One region of the Kineosporia succinea genome, then DNA from elsewhere that is predicted to be linked to it. Evidence: riboswitches for the same ligand, from Rfam matches in the RefSeq annotation. Region 1 holds a riboswitch; each other region holds the start of a gene.
What was found. A riboswitch is a leader RNA that binds a small molecule or an ion and turns the genes downstream of it on or off. The one in region 1 is predicted to bind cobalamin.
Positions count from the first base shown of each region.

Region 2: linked by a shared signal. The riboswitch ahead of nrdH (glutaredoxin-like protein NrdH) and the one ahead of cobN (cobaltochelatase subunit CobN) in region 1 are both predicted to bind cobalamin.
Region 3: linked by a shared signal. The riboswitch ahead of J2S57_RS24790 (ABC transporter substrate-binding protein) and the one ahead of cobN (cobaltochelatase subunit CobN) in region 1 are both predicted to bind cobalamin.
Region 4: linked by a shared signal. The riboswitch ahead of J2S57_RS22905 (energy-coupling factor ABC transporter permease) and the one ahead of cobN (cobaltochelatase subunit CobN) in region 1 are both predicted to bind cobalamin.

Region 1 covers NZ_JAUSQZ010000001.1:996,637-998,828, forward strand. The annotation lists gene J2S57_RS04375 (DEAD/DEAH box helicase) at 1-924, opposite strand, end outside; cobalamin riboswitch at 943-1,084, shown strand; gene cobN (cobaltochelatase subunit CobN) at 1,120-2,192, shown strand, end outside.
Region 2 covers NZ_JAUSQZ010000001.1:1,594,491-1,596,682, reverse strand. The annotation lists gene J2S57_RS07100 (CapA family protein) at 1-592, opposite strand, end outside; cobalamin riboswitch at 706-917, shown strand; gene nrdH (glutaredoxin-like protein NrdH) at 1,040-1,285, shown strand; gene nrdI (class Ib ribonucleoside-diphosphate reductase assembly flavoprotein NrdI) at 1,287-1,694, shown strand; gene nrdE (class 1b ribonucleoside-diphosphate reductase subunit alpha) at 1,757-2,192, shown strand, end outside.
Region 3 covers NZ_JAUSQZ010000001.1:5,713,675-5,715,866, forward strand. The annotation lists gene J2S57_RS24790 (ABC transporter substrate-binding protein) at 1-860, opposite strand, end outside; cobalamin riboswitch at 889-1,093, opposite strand; gene J2S57_RS24795 (dihydrolipoamide acetyltransferase family protein) at 1,095-2,192, opposite strand, start outside.
Region 4 covers NZ_JAUSQZ010000001.1:5,268,424-5,270,615, forward strand. The annotation lists gene J2S57_RS22900 (energy-coupling factor ABC transporter substrate-binding protein) at 1-265, opposite strand, end outside; gene J2S57_RS22905 (energy-coupling factor ABC transporter permease) at 267-971, opposite strand; cobalamin riboswitch at 1,045-1,172, opposite strand; gene J2S57_RS22910 (BlaI/MecI/CopY family transcriptional regulator) at 1,332-1,697, shown strand; gene J2S57_RS22915 (M56 family metallopeptidase) at 1,694-2,192, shown strand, end outside.

The DNA.
Region 1 (2,192 bases):
GGCCGGGCGCAGGATGCTCGTCAGGTCGTCGTCGGTCGGCTCCACCAGCCGGAAACAGGCCCGCACCAGGCCGCCGTTCAGCGCCTCGGCCTGCCATTCCGCCACCCCGTCGAGCAGGTTGCGCATCTGGCGCTGATTGGCCGGGAACGCCGGATACGCCCCGCGCAGTCCCTGCCGCCAGCCCAGCAGCCCGAGCCCACCCGAACTCCGCGACGGCGCCAGCCGCGCCCGCACCGACGCGTCCACCAGCGCGTCCACCGCCGCAGCGGCGCACTCCCCGGCCGGGGCGACCGCGTTCCAGGAGGGCGGCAGGGTGGCGACCGCGTGCCGGAACCACTCCCCGTCGTCCCCCGTGATCACCGGCCGCCACCGGGCCACCCCGTGGCCGTCCGGCGCCTCCAGCACCACCGGCAGCACCCGGCCCCGGGTGATCAGGTCGTCCACGAAAGCCAGCAGAGCGAGGAGGTGACGCACGTCGGAGCCGGCGACCACCACGTCCTCAAGCCCGGAAACGAACCCGCGCAACAACGCCAAGGCCGGCCGCGCGGGCACCGAAACCGTGGCCACCCGCCATCTGACCTCGGGGAACAGCCGCGCGGACTCACCCTCGGCCCGGTCGGACGCCCAGCCCGACCGCAGATCGAGCAGCTCGGGCGAACCGGCCGGCGCATGCTGGAACGAGGGCAGCACGAGGTCGGCGGTGCCCTCCACCCAGCCCTCGCCCTCGCCTACGCCTCCGGCGGAGAGCGTCTTGGCGAGCTCGTCGGCGGGGATGCAGAACGGGTGCTCACGCACCTTCGGCCGTCGCCCGGTGCGTTCGGCGGGCACCGCGCGCACCTGCGGATCCTCGGCCCACAGCACGAGCGAGCCGTCGTCGGCGGGATCTCCGGACGCGGGAGACCACCAGGCATGGACGACGAACACCGGCCAAGGGTAGGCCAGTGGGCCCGGGGCTGGCACAGTTGGCACCGTTAAGCACCTGTAGCCGGTGTGGAACGACAGGAAGCCGGTGAGAATCCGGCGCGGTCGCGCCACTGTGAGGCACCTCATGTGCCGAGCCAGGAACTGTGCCACACCGCACCGACCCGCCGCGCGGACGGCGAGGAAGAGGACGTCAACGTGTCAGAAGCTCCCGTGGAGCGTCAGCCCGTCCTGCTCATCTCCACCTCCGACACCGACCTGCTCAGCGCCCGCGCGAGCTCGGTGCCGTACCGGCTGGCGAACCCGAACCGGGTGTCCGTGGACGACCTGGACGGCCTGCTCGAGGGCGTCGCCGTCGCCGTGGTGCGCCTGCTCGGCGGCACCCGGGCCTGGGAGGACGGGCTGAACGCCCTGCTCGGCAAGGGGGTACCCGTGGTGGTGCTCTCCGGTGAGGCCCTGCCCGACGCCGACCTGATGAGCCGCTCGACGGTTCCGGTCGGGGTGGCCGCGCAGGCTCACGGATACCTGGTCGAGGGTGGCCCTTCCAACCTCACCGAGCTGCACTCGTTCCTGACCGACACCGTGCTGCTGACGGGGTTCGGGTTCGAGCCACCTCGCAGCACGCCGCAGTGGGGTGTCCTGTCTCGCTCCAGCCGTTTCGAACCGGAGGACGAGCGACCCACCATCGCCGTCCTCTACTACCGCGCCCACCACGTGGCCGGGAACACGGCTTTCGTCGAGGCTCTGTGCACCGCGGTGGAAGACGCGGGTGGACGCGCCCTCCCGATCTTCTGCGCGTCGTTGCGGGCGGCGGACTCCGAGCTGCTGGCCCGGCTGGGCACCGCCGACGCCCTGCTCGTCACCGTGCTGGCCGCGGGCGGCAACCGGCCCGCGACCGCCTCGGCCGGGGGTGACGAGTCCACCTGGGACATCGGGGCGCTCGCCGCTCTCGACGTCCCCATTCTGCAGGCCATCAGCACGCTGACCTCGCGGGAACGCTGGCTGGAGAACACCGAGGGCCTGATCCCCCTGGACGCGGCCAACCAGGTCGCGATCCCGGAGTTCGACGGACGGCTGATCACGGTGCCGTTCTCGTTCAAGGAGGTCGACTCCGAGGGACTCACCCAGTACGTGGCCGACCCCGAAAGGGCTGCCCGGGCCGCGGGAATCGCGGTGGCTCACGCCCGTCTTCGCTCACTGCCCTCGGCATCGAAGCGAATTGCCCTGGTGCTCACCGCCTACCCGACCAAGCACGCGCGCATCGGTAACGC
Region 2 (2,192 bases), 600 kb from region 1:
TCAGCCCGGCCCCGATCATCGGCATTCCCGAGCGCTTTCCGGCCTTCAGTGTGTCTTCCAGACCGGTGCGCCCGTAATCCATTCCGTGATTGTTCGCCACCGTGACCACGTCCACGCCATTCCGGCGCAAAGCCGTCAGCCCCGAAGAAGGCGACCGGAACGTGTACTGCTTGGGCTCGGCCGTACCCCCGGAGGTGATCGCGGTCTCCAGATTCACCACCGCCAGATCGGCCTTCGACAGAATCTTTCCGGCGCTGCCGATGTCGCCCCCCAATGCGCTCGCCGACGCCCCCTGGAAATGGACGTCACCCGCGAAAGCCAGGCGTACGCGTCCCTTATGGAGTTTCTTCCTCGGTGTGACGGTGGGCTTGGTCACGTCCGGGACGCGCGGGGGAGCCGCGTAGGCTGGGGCGTCCGCAGGGTCCGCCGACGTCACGTAGCCGCTGGAGGAGGAACAGGCCGCCGCCAGGATCAGCACGGCTGCGCTCGTCAGGTTACGTACGCGGTGCCGGTCGATCACGCTGCGCCCACCACCAAGCTCCTGACATCGATGCCACCCGATCGGCCCCTCAAGGTGGGGTCGCTGATGCATCGGTCGCCGCCTGGTGATGCTTGATCACAGCGGGTCCAGAATTACCAGTGTCCGGACAGAGGATCCGACACGCCCACAACATGTTGTGTCGCGAGAAGGGGGGCGCACGGCATATGGTGCTCCCTGTTGCTGGTTCGCCCTGCCGGCCAGGTAGGGCGTCGTAAGAGGGAACCCGGCGTGAATCCGGGACTGCCCCGCAGCGGTGAGCGGGAACGACCGCCGTCAACAGCACTGGGCGCCCTCGGCGCCCGGGAAGCGACGGCCACTAGATGCGCCTCGGCGCGCGCCCGCGAGTCCGAAGACCTGCCAGTGATGTGCGTCGCCCCTTGGGGCGGCGCGCGTCCGTGGAGCCGCGAGGGACGGTGCCGGGTGATAAGCCATACAGCGCTGTCTTCCCCGGGAACCACCCCCGCGCTCCTGACTTTCATGACGATCGGGATGTGCCCTATGACGATTACCGTTTACAGCAAGCCGGCCTGCGTGCAGTGTGACGCGACCAAGCGCGCCCTGGAGAAGTCCGGCCTCGCCTACGAGGTCATCGACATCACGCAGGACGACGCGGCCCGCGAGCACGTGCTGTCGCTGGGTTACCTCCAGGCCCCCGTCGTGGTGGCCGGCGAGGACCACTGGTCGGGCTACCGCCCCGACCGCATCCGCGCGCTGGTGGTTCAGGCCGCGGCCGCCGTAGCCTGAATTGACCAGGCTGGTCTATTTTTCCAGCGCCTCCGAGAACACCCACCGCTTCGTGCAGAAGCTGGACCTGCCCGCCGAGCGCATCCCGCTCCGGCCCACAGACCCCTTCCTGCACGCCCAGGAGCCCTACGTGCTCGTGGTGCCGACCTACGGCGGTGGCAACGACGGTGGCGCGGTTCCCCGGCAGGTGATCCGGTTCCTCAACGACGAGGTCAACCGCTCACTCATTCGCGGCGTGATCGCGGCGGGGAACACGAATTTCGGCACTGCGTACTGCATCGCCGGTGACATCATCGCGGCGAAGTGTCAGGTGCCTTACCTGTTCGCCTTCGAGCTCATGGGAACGACCGAGGACGTGGAACGCGTCCGCGAGGGATTGGAACGATTTTGGCAACGACAGCCGGTGTGAAGGACGACCTCCAGGTCATCGAGACCAATCCGGTCAGCCTCGACTACCACTCGCTGAATGCCATGCTGAACCTCTACGGTCCCAGCGGCGAGATCCAGTTCGAGAAAGACCGGGAAGCGGCGCGGCAGTACTTCCTGCAGCACGTGAACCAGAACACGGTGTTCTTCCACGACCTCGACGAGAAGCTCGACTACCTGGTCGAGAACAAGTACTACGAGCCTGAGACGCTCGAGAAGTACGACCGCGCGTTCATCAAGCGTCTTTACCAGCACGCCTATTCGAAGAAGTTCCGGTTCCCGACCTTCCTCGGCGCGTTCAAGTACTACACCTCGTACACGCTGAAGACGTTCGACGGCAAGCGTTACCTGGAGCGCTTCGAAGACCGGGTCGCGATGGTGGCGCTGGCCCTGGCCGAGGGCAACGAGGAGTTCGCCCTGCAGCTGGTGGACGAGATCGTCTCCGGCCGTTTCCAGCCGGCTACCCCGACCTTCCTCAACC
Region 3 (2,192 bases), 4.7 Mb from region 1:
TTCGACGTCTGCGTCAGGTGGATCGAGACGGTGCGGGGCAGCGGTACGGCGAGCACGTGATCGGCTCCGACCCGGGGGAGCTGGTCGGCGGGCACGGCCTGGGCCAGGTCGGTCTGCCCGGCCCGCAGTGCGGACGCGCGCTGGTCGCCGTCGGCGACGAAGCTGAGCTCGATGTCCTTCAGGGCCGGGGTGCCGCCCCAGTAGGCGGGGTTGGCCGTGAGGTCGGCCGAGGTGGTGCCGTTGAGCTCGGTGATCGTGTACGGACCGGTGCCTGTGCCGACCGGCGTCGGCGAGGCCGGGTCGTCGTACGCGCCGCCGGACAGGATGACCAGCTCAGGGGAGGTCAGCCGCTGCACGAGCACCGGGTCGGGCGTCTTGGTGACGACGGTGATCTTGTCGTCGCCGTCGGCCGTGACGGTCAGCTCGGTGCCGGACAGCGCTCGGGGCGCCGGCTCGGCCTGGGCGGCGTGGGTGAGGGACGCGGCGACGGCCTTCGCGTCCATCGCCGTGCCGTCCTGGAAGGTCACGCCGTCGCGGAGCGTGAGTTCCCAGGTGGTGTCGTCGGTCTGCTCCCAGCTCGTGGCCAGGGAGGCCTCGGGGGTGCCGGACGGGTCGAGCTTGGTCAGGGTCTCCGTGGCGCCCACGCCGTAGCTGGTCACCGCGTCGTCGCTGTACGGGGACAGCGCCGCGACCGGCGTGAACGCGTAGGCATACCGCAGGGTGGGCTTCTCGGCTCCGGCTCCGGCTCCGGCATCGGTACCGGCCTTGGCCGATCCGCCGCCGCAGGCCGCCAGAGCGAGGAGGGACAGGGCTGAGACCGCGGTGAACGCGGACCTCGTCAGATTTTGCGCATGGCCCATGGAACGGACCGCCTCCAGCACCTCGTGGTTGCGAAACTGTGCCGTGGCCGGTCTCCTGGCTCTCGGGTCAAGCGTCGCCGGCGCACCTTCCCAGGCTCTTGCCGTCGTGGGGACGGAGGGGCCCAGTGGCGCCCGATTCGGACTACGCGAACCGGCGACTTCCCGATCACAGTGGCGAGGGCCGCTCCGGTATCACACCGGAATTCCCGAGCACCACGGCCTGGTCACGGTACCTCAGAGGTCGCTCAAGGCGGTCACCGGCCTCTCGACACAGTCGGCGACGAAGCGCAGGAAGCCGCCGGCGGTGGCGCCGTCACAGACCCGGTGGTCGAAACTCAGGGTGAGCTGCGTGACCTTGCGGACGGCCAGCTGCCCGTCGACGACCCAGGGCCGCTCGATGATCCGCCCGAGCCCGAGGATCGCGGCCTCGGGGTGATTGATGATCGCGGCGGCGCCGTCGGTGCCGAACACGCCGTAGTTGTTGACCGTCACCGTGCCTCCGGTCAGGTCGGCCGGCTGGAGGACGCCCCGGCGGGCCCGGTCGGTCAGCTCACCGATGGCGGCGGAGAGCCGGCGGGTGCTGAGGCGGTCGGCGTGGTGGACGACCGGCACCACCAGACCCCGGTCGGTCTGCGCGGCGAACCCCAGGTGGACGGCGTGGTGCTGATGGATCTCGCCGTCCTCCACGGTGGCGTTGAGCTCCGGATGCCGTCTCAGGGCGGCGATGGTGAACCGGGCCAGGAGGGCGACCAGGCTGACGGCGCTGCCCGGGGTGGCGCCGGCGGTGCCGCTGCCCGTCGCGGGGGTGGCGGCTGCCGTCCCGCCGGAACCGGCCCGCCCGAGACTCGCGTTGATCGCGGCCCGGGCCTCGAGCAGCTGGGTGGCGTCGGCGTCGACCCAGATGGTGGCCTCGGGGATCTCTCGGCGGGAACGGACCAGCTTCTCGGCCGTGAACCGGCGCACGCCCGTCAGCACGATGCGCTCGTACCCGGCGGATTGCTCATCCACAGCGGCCGAGGCCGACTGGGCCGACGACTCGGCCGACGGCCGAGCCTCGATCGCCTGCTGAATGTCGGCCCGCATGATCAGGCCGTCGGGACCGGAACCGGTCACACGCCGCAGATCGAGACGGGCCTCGCGGGCCATCCTCCGGACCAGTGGCGAAATGACGCGCACGACCGTCGAATCCGGCGTGAAAACGGCGACTTCCGACGAATGGGGTGAGCTGCCGTTCGGGGCGCCCAGCTGCCCGGTGGGCCCCGTAGCGCCGGGGGAGAACACCTCGTCTCCCGGTTCCGCCGCCCGGGTACCCGAAACCGGTGCTCCGATCGC
Region 4 (2,192 bases), 4.3 Mb from region 1:
CACCGGCGCCGGCGGCGGCCTGGAGGGCGAACAGGCCGGACTCGATCTCACCCGACGAGGGTTCGAAGAACGGGGTGAACCAGACGTCGTAGTCGGGGTTGATCTCCTCGACCTTGGTGGCGGCGGAGGAGTCGCTGCCCGCGTAGGACTCGCCCTCGGCCTGACCGTCGGTGTTCAGGCGCAGGGCCAGGGGAATCGCGAAAATGGCGACCACGAGAAGGAGCAGGGCCAGATCGATCGCGAGGCGGCGGGGGGTGCGGGTCATGTCAGCCACGCTCCTGAACAGCGGTGGTGGTCGCCTCGCCCGGGAGGGCCTGCTTCAGTCCCAGGGAACTCAGCTCGTCCGGTGCGATGCGGGCCAGGACGCGGAAGACCAGCACGCCGAGAAGGCCCTCGGCGACGGCCAGGGGGATCTGGGTCAGGGCGAAGATGCCGAGGAACTCGCCGACGGAGCCGAGGACGCCGCCCGTGGGGTCGGGGTGGGCGAGACCGAGCTGTACCGACGTGACCACGTAGGTCGACAGGTCGGACAGCGACAGTGCCGCGAAAACGCCCACCGGGAAGGCTAGCCCGAGCCTGAGGCAGGCGCGGTAGGCACCGTAGCCGACCCAGGGGCCGACCACGGCCATGGAGAACACGTTCGCACCGAGGGTCGTGATGCCGCCGTGGGCCAGCAGCAGGGCCTGGAACAGCAGCACGATGGCGCCGAGCACCGCCATCACCGGGGGCCGGAACAGCACCGCACCCAGGCCGGTTCCGGTGGGATGGCTCGAACTGCCGGTCACGGAGGGCAGTTTGATGGCGGAGAGCACGAAGGTGAAAGCCCCGGCCGCGCCCAGCAACAGCCGGGACTCGGGGCGTTCGCGCACCTCGCGCACCACGCAGCGGGCGCCGTGCACCACGAAGGGGGCGGCCGCGACCGTCCAGGCGGCGGCGTGGAGCGGGGGCAGATAGCCCTCAGCGATGTGCACGGGGCACCTCGCTCGTTGCAGCGTGTGTCATCGGATCTCCTCGGGTCCTCGCCCTGGATCGCTGCGACGGCCGAAGTCTCCTGGCTTCCCGGATCAGCACTCGCCCCGGCCTTCCGGTCCGCGAGTGCGGCCGTGGCACGGCATAGGGTCTGCTCCCCGGTGACAGTGGCGGGACCGCGCCGGATTCTCACCGGCTTCCTTCACTGCCGTCGCGGACGGTATGTGGTTGTGGCGGCGATATGGGGGACACGCCGTGCCAGGATCTAACCACGTCCCGATCCGCAGGAGAACAGTCCCCGGCCCTACACTCACTTTCTCTACGACACGTAGAAGTGTGCTGAGGGTTGGAGGAGGCGTGCGGTGGTACGGCGGGATCATCTGGAACGGGCTGTTCTCGAGGCACTCTGGGACTGTCCGGACGGGCTGACCGCGCCCGAGGTGGTCGAGCTGCTGGCCGACCGGCAGCTGGCCCTGACGACGGTGCACACCGTGCTCGACCGGCTGCGGGCCAAGGACCTGGTGCGCCGTGAGCGGGACGGGCGGGTGTTCCGGCACCGGGCCGTGCGCAGCCGGGAGGAGCTGACGGCCGAGGCGATGGTGGCGGTGCTGCAGGACAGCGCCGATCACCCCCTGGCGCTGTCGATGTTCGTGCGGGCGGTGTCGAAGGCCGACGCCGACGCGCTGCGCCGGGCGCTGGGGGCCGAGGAACGGCGCAGGCGCTCGTGAGCCTGCTGCTGCCGGCGCTGGTCGGGGTGCTGCTCACGCTGGTGCCGCGGCCGCTCTCCCGGGCCCGCTGGGCCCAGCGCCGCCCGCGCGAGGCCGCCGTCGTCTGGGTGGTCTACGCGCTCGTCACGGCTTACCTGCTGCTGCTCGCGCTGGCGCTGGCGGTGGGGTCGCTGTGGCCGGCCGGGCTCTTCCTGCTGTGGATGCTGGTGCGTTTGACCCAGACCGTGCGGGGGCTGCGCCGTTCGCAGCGGCGGCACCAGGAGGCGCTGGCGCTGGTGGCCGACTACGACCCGCTGCTGCGGGTGCACGTGCTGAACGACGACCGGCCGCTGGCCTACTGCCTGCCGAACGGGGCCCGGCCGATGGTCGTGGTCACCCGAGGTGCCCTGGAGCTGGCCGACAGCGCCGAGATGCGGGCGATCCTGGCCCACGAGCGTTGTCACGCCCGCAACCGTCATGACCTGCTGGTGACCGGATTCCTGGCCTGGCAGAGGA